2 regions of the Caballeronia sp. SBC1 genome follow, and region 2 is predicted to be linked to the other one. Evidence: predicted binding sites of a transcription regulator. Region 2 holds the regulator's gene; the other holds the start of a gene.
The links. Region 2 encodes FliA, which starts transcription of late flagellar genes. Its sites were predicted from a motif close to CTAAAGTTTNNNNNNNNNNNGCCGNTA; they were not measured.

Region 1 (3,418 bases), 330 kb from region 2:
GCATTGGTCGACGTGATTGCGGCGACAGATGCCAGACCCTGGGTCGTGGCGGCAGTCGTTGCCGTGCCGATGGTTCCAGCCAGGGTGAAGGAGGCAGCCGTGGTGGCCGTGGCGGCGGTAACCGTACCGATTGCCGAAAGTGCTCCTGCGCTCAGTGCATTGCCGTTTTGATCGGCGAAAGTGAAGCCGCCTGAGCCGTTCGAGGTCACGTTGACCGACGTGATGGTCGCGCCTGATTCACCCGCGGCGACGAAGCCACCCGTGCTCGTAAGGCTGAGCCCGGTGATCGTACCCAGCGACGTGCCTGAGGCGACGGACGTGGTCGTGTTGTTGGCCGAGTTCGCGGCATTGAGGGCGGTAACCGACGACGACGTAGCTGCCGTGGCTGCTGCCGGCACGCTGGTCATGGTGCCCAGTGCGCCAGTCGCTGCGACGTTCAGGGCCAAAGCCGTGCCCGTGCCGGTGGTAGACGTGGCCGCGCCGAACAGTGCCGTCGATGCAGCGGAGGACAATGCCTGGTTGTTCTGGTCGGTGAACGTGAAGCCGCCGTTACCATCAGAAAGAACGTTGATCGTCGTGATAGCCGGTGTGGCTGTGCCGGTCGTCGCTGCACCGGCGGAGGTGAGGCTCAGGCCCGTCAACGTTCCGACCGTCGCGCCCTTGGTCACAAGACCCGTACCCATGCTCGCGGCCGAAAGGCTTTGCGACAGGTTCAGGTTGATGGTCTGGCCCACGTTCGCGCCGATCTGGAAGCTCACGTTACCTGCCGAGCCGTCCAGAACGTTCTTGCCGTTGTACGTCGTTTGCGACGCCACGCGGTTCACTTCAGCGATTTGCTGGGCAACTTCTTGTTGCAGTGCTGCCTGGTCGCTCGACGAGAGCGAGCCGCTCGACGCCTGAACAGCCAGCGTACGAATGGTTTGCAGGCTCGACGTGATCTGCGCCAGACCGCTCGATGCCGTCTGGATCATCGAAACGCCGTCGTTCGCGTTCGAAACGCCTTGGTTCAAGCCGTTGATCTGCGTTTGCATACGGTTCGAGATCGCGAGACCGGCTGCATCGTCCGCTGCACTGTTGATCCGCTTACCGGACGACAGGCGCGTGATGGCCTGCGACAGCGCGCTTTGCGACGTGTTCAGGTTTTGCTGAGCGACCAGCGAGTTGATATTGCTATTGATACCAAGCATTTGGATTTCTCCTGAAAGAACTAAAAGGGCTGTTTTGGCTACTACTGCACGGTCCTGTTGCCTGGCGGTTCCGAGCGAGGTAGCCGGCCGCCTACTTGGGTTAGCGGCTCATGAAAAAAAAACTTGAGGACTTAGGTAAGGATTTGTAGGGGGAATAACGGTCGGCGCGCTGCCTGCGGGTAAAAGGATTCGCAGGTATTCTTTTTCGAACGGTTATTAGGTGTTTGTCCACAACAGCCCGGGAGCAACCATGCAGCACCGCACTATCGGTACGTCGGACCTCAAAGTCGCGCCGCTCGTTTTCGGCGGAAATGTATTCGGCTGGACCGCCGACGAACGTACGTCGTTCTCCATCCTCGACGCCTTCGTCGACCACGGACTTAATTTCATCGATACCGCCGACGTCTATTCAGCCTGGGTCGAGGGCCACCAGGGCGGCGAGTCGGAGACGATCATTGGCAAGTGGCTCAAGGAAAGCGGCAAGCGCGACAAGATCGTGCTGGCAACCAAGGTCGGCATGCTGAGCACGCGGACGGGGCTCTCGGCGGCGAATATTGAGGCGGCCGTTAACGACTCGCTGAAACGCCTGAAGACGGATTACATCGACGTCTACTTTTCGCATCTGGACGACGACAAAACGCCGCTCCTGGACACGCTCGGCGCGTACCAAAAACTGATTACGGCGGGAAAAGTGCGCGTGATTGGTGCGTCGAATTACACCGGCGAACGGGTGGAAGAGGCGCTGAAGATATCGGCGAAAGAGGGTATTGCCGGTTATCAGGTGCTTCAGCCTGAATACAATCTCTATGATCGCGCAGGTTATGAAAATGATCTGGAACCGGTTATTAAGGCGCACAAGTTGTCAGTTGTGACGTATTACAGCCTGGCGAGCGGTTTTTTGAGTGGAAAATACCGATCCAAAGCCGATACCGAGAACAGTGCCCGCGGCGCGAAAGTGTCGGGTTATCTGAACGAGCGGGGCTTGAGAATTGTTGATGCGCTGGTTAAAGTGTCAGATCGTCATGACACGGAGCCGGCGGCAGTCGCTCTTGCATGGCTGATCGCACGGCCGGGTGTAACGGCGCCGATTGCGAGCGCGACATCGGTCAAGCAGCTCGAAACGCTTGCCCACGCGACCCGGATTACTTTGTCGCCTGAAGACGTCGCACTCCTCGACGAAGCCAGCAATCCGCACTGAAATCGCCAAAAAACGCGCGCGTTCATGGGGTTGCAACCCCGCAAATAGGCGCTGCGGGGTTGGCGACTGGGCGACGATCTGATAACATCTCGCCCGAATCGAGATTTTTGCCCGATGGCGCAGCTATTTTTAAGCGACGCCGGGCGGCCCGAAGTGCGCTGTTCGTTTTCAACAGACTGCGCATGCCGTGATCGGCGGTGAAATCCCACCTCTCTCTTTTCCGGCCTCCGTGGCCGCTTTGCTCGTGTCCGCTGTTGTTGGGTGGACGATCGGAGTGCCGGCGCGCGGCGTTGCCTTGAAGGTTACGCTTCGCCGCGCAGTCAGAAAAACGTATCAGCGATTTAGGACATCCATGACCACTATTGTTTTGAAAGAAAACGAGCCGTTCGACGTCGCGATCCGTCGCTTTCGCCGGACCATCGAAAAGAACGGCCTGATCGCCGAACTTCGCGAACGTCAGTCGTACGAAAAGCCGACAACGGCACGCAAGCGCAAGAAGGCGGCAGCAGTCAGCCGTCTGCGTAAGCGTCTGCGCAGCCAGATGCTGCCCAAGAAGCTTCACTAAGTCTTGGCAGGTCGCAGCCTGATTGATAGGCTGCACCAAGTAAAACGGCGATGCCGCCCGCAAGGGTTGCATCGCCGTTTTACTTGTCTGGTCTGATTTGCTGGTTTTGTTACGGCGGGGCTTTATTTCCTGGTTTTTACTTCGGTTCGCGGCTCAGCTTGTTTGGTGGTCTCGGCTGGACTTCTGTCTTCTACGCCCGGCTGAGCGGACCTTCCTCGTTCTTTTTCGTCGTTATTCCGGCCTCGCAGGCCTTCGCCTGAGCGCGGGTTATTCCCGTTTATTCGCGCCTAGATAAACGCGTGCCGTTCGCCCACGCGGGCCAGGAGCTGCGGCCATTCGTCCACACTGAAATCGTCGTGGACTTCTTCCAGTTCGATCAGCAACTCGACGATGTCCGGATCGTAGGCATTAACCTCCGACGCATACAGCGCGCGCAACAATGAGCCGTCCTTCGCGTGCTGGTAGTAC
Region 2 (3,418 bases):
TCTGCTGACACGCAACGGCTCCCGGGTCGTGGCGGTGTGCGGCGCCCCGGCAGGCGGATTAGGCGGAACCGGCAATACCTCGACGGTCGTCAATCTGGCCTCCGCCCTCGCCGCGCAAGGCAAGGATGTGCTGGTGATCGACGAGCGCCAGAACGCGCTGTCGGTGAGCCGGCTCGCGAAGGTGCCAGACAACGCCGCACTCGGCGCGGTCCTGTCCGGCAAGCGTTTCTTGCAGGACGCCGTCACACGCACGCCGTTCGGCTTTTCTGTGATTGCCGCGCCTCGCGACGAACGCATCAGCCAGGACGCCGCGCATTGCCGGGTGCTGCTCGACGGACCCGCCGATATCGTCCTGATCGATACCCAGCTCGATCGCAGCGGTGCGCTGTCAAACCTGGCCGTGCAAGCGCACGACTTCGTGATTGTGACCCGCGTTGCGCCGGCCGCGATCACCGAGGCGTACGCCTGCATCAAGCGCCTGCATTACGCGCATGCCATCGGGCGGTTCCGGGTGGTTGTGAATCACGTGAAGAACGGCGCCGATGCACAACTCGCCTTCGATAACCTCGCCGGGGTCGCCAGCCGCTATCTCGCGGTGCAGCTCATGCCGGCGGGTTGCGTGGCTGAAGATCCGCGCGTGGCGCGGGCGCACGAGCTGTCGCGTTGCGCAGTGGAAGCTTTTCCGGGGACGGCTGCTGCCCGGGATTATCGGCAGATTGCCGCTGAATTGCAGTACTGGCCGATGCCGCAAGCGTCGCAGTTTGAATGGCCCGTGCAGACCTTGCGAGCGGAAACGCAGCATGGGATGGAGCGCTCGATCAACTCCGGCGCGGTACGCCGCACCGAAACGCCATTGATGCAGCTTGCGATGAGCAGCTCCGCGTCCGTGTGATGCCGCAAGAGAAGGAACAAGGTGAATGCGATGTATAACGCCCAAGGAAAACTGTCACAGGACGAGGTCCTGACCCGCTACGCACCGCTGGTGCGCCGGCTCGGACTGCAGCTCGTGGCAAAAATGCCGGCCAGCGTCGATCTGGACGACCTGATTCAGGCCGGCATGATCGGCTTGCTGGATGCGGCCAGCCGCTATAAGGAAGATCAGGGCGCTCAGTTCGAGACCTACGCCAGCCAGCGGATTCGCGGCGCGATGCTCGACGAGTTGCGCGCCAATGACTGGCTGCCGCGCAGCATGCGCAAGACCTCGCGCGAAGTGGAATCCGCGGTGCATAAGGTCGAGCAGCATCTCGGCCGGTCCGCGAGCGAACAGGAAGTGGCCGAGCATCTGAGCATGCCGCTCGTTGAATACCAGGCCATGCTGCAGGATCTGCATGGCAGCCAGTTGATCTATTACGAAGACTTCGACCGTTCTTCGGATGACGAGCCGTTTCTCGACCGTTATTGCGTCGATAAAGCCGACCCGCTTTCCGCATTGCTCGACGGCAGCTTGCGCTCGGCGCTGGTTGAAGCCATTGATAAATTGCCTGAGCGCGAAAAGCTGCTGATGAGCCTGTATTACGAGAAGGGGCTGAATCTGCGCGAGATTGGCGCGGTAATGGAAGTCAGCGAATCACGTGTATGCCAGTTGCATAGCCAGGCCGTCGCGCGGCTGCGGGCGAAGTTGCGGGAACAGGCGTGGTCGGGCGTGGAGGCTTGACGGCCGTTTGCTGAAAGTGGATCAGGGCCGATCAGGTTTCGAAATCCGCGCTTTCGGCGAACACCGTCTGGCCTCTGCCGAGCGCCTTGGCGCGATACATCGCGCGATCGGCTGCGCGCATCAGCACGGCAATATCCCTGTAGCCGGGGCTCAGGTCCGGCGAAATCAGGCAGGCACCAATACTCGCCGATACATTCACCGCCTGGTCCTGCACCGACGTCATTTCAGCCAGCACCGAGTGCACGCCATTTGCCACCGTCTGCACGGCGTGGTTGCCGGTCACGTGCCGCGCCAGCACGACGAATTCGTCCCCGCCGAGCCGCGCGACCGTGTCGGTGGTTCTTACTCTTCTTGCCAGCAGCGCCGCGAAAGTTTGCAGCACTATGTCGCCGACTTCGTGGCCGTAGGTATCGTTGACTTCCTTGAAGCCGTCGAGATCGATCAGCAGCAGCGCGGTCGCGCCTTCCTGTCCCGTCGATATCGCCATCACCGCCCGGCCGATAGTCTGTTCCAGCATGTAGCGGTTGCTCAATCCCGTGAGCGGGTCGGTGCCGGCTTTGAGCGCAAGGTCGCGGTTCGCGCTGCCGAGCCGGCCGATCATCACGGCGAGATATATTGATGCCCCGAGCACACTCAAGCCAATCCCGAGCGCGGCGGACCGATTGATCATCCACCAGGGTTGCAAGACGGACAACGCGACGATTCCCGCCAGCGCCGTTCCACACGACAACGCCAGCGTACGCTTGCCGTAACGCCCACCCGCGCCGATCAGAAAGAGGAAGACGGCCCATAGCATGGGCAAGGTGAGCGCCCCACCCGCGCCGAGAATGATGGTGAGCAGAGCCTGATCGGCAACCGTTGTGAATGCGAGGCGCAGAGTCGACTGCCGCTGCATTCTGCTGACGATCAGCCGGGTCGCCACGCCATAGATCAGATAAAGTGCGAGCGCATGGAAGCTGGCAATGGCGGCGGACGTTGGCGCCGACCACGCCAGCGCGGCGTACGCGACCGTCGCAAGGCCGCCCAGTATGACTCGGAGGGTCGCCTGCTCTTTTTCCGGATCGAGATGTGGCGACCACACGTAACCACGCTGCCGGTGGAAGGGGTCATTCGACTGCCCCATTCTGAGTCTCCTGAGGGAACCCGAAGGCGATGCACGAAGTGCAGATTGATGTCGCGTTTTCTGCAGTGACTGCATAGTGCAGAATCGCAATCGTACTGCGTCGTTGAAAAATGGCTGAAAATCGCACGATTCCGCTAGATTTCTGGCGGATTAATGCTGACTTGCTGCTATAGATTTCGAGCGGAAGAGCACGCATGCAGCGCGCCAGGGTGTTTTGGCGGCTTGCGTTTGCGTTTTTGCGCGGCTTGTTTTCGAATTGTGGTTTGGGCCGATAGTCGAATCGGTGCTTGAATCGTTATCTACTACTCTGGTTTTTCGACGCCCGATGCAACCCTTCGAATCTGCTTCTTCCCCTAGCGACATGCACGCCGCCGATGACACCCACTCCGCGCCCGATACCGCGTTGCTCGGCGAATGGCTGCCGGTCTGTAATAGCGCCGATGTGGCGGCCGGGCAGTCGCGCGGGTTTCTGGTGGCGGGCGAATGGCTGGTGGTCTGGCGCAGCGCGTCGGAGGATGACGTTCCGGCAGCGCCGCCCGATATCTCCACCGATGTGCACGTCTGGCGCGATCGCTGTCCGCATCGCGGGGCGCAGTTGTCGTTGGGCACGGTGACGGGCGGCATGATTGCGTGCCCTTATC

Region 1: a site for FliA is predicted at 1,289-1,315, ahead of SBC1_RS00915 (flagellin). Genes of this name have one in related genera too.

What each region holds. Positions count from the first base shown of each region.
Region 1 covers NZ_CP049156.1:198,093-201,510, forward strand. The annotation lists gene SBC1_RS00915 (flagellin) at 1-1,187, opposite strand, end outside; gene SBC1_RS00920 (aldo/keto reductase) at 1,438-2,385, shown strand; gene rpsU (30S ribosomal protein S21) at 2,738-2,950, shown strand; gene SBC1_RS00930 (hypothetical protein) at 3,238-3,418, opposite strand, start outside.
Region 2 covers NZ_CP049156.1:3,875,438-3,878,855, forward strand. The annotation lists gene SBC1_RS17350 (MinD/ParA family protein) at 1-892, shown strand, start outside; gene SBC1_RS17355 (RNA polymerase sigma factor FliA) at 923-1,654, shown strand; gene SBC1_RS17360 (diguanylate cyclase) at 1,686-2,777, opposite strand; gene SBC1_RS17365 (aromatic ring-hydroxylating dioxygenase subunit alpha) at 3,103-3,418, shown strand, end outside.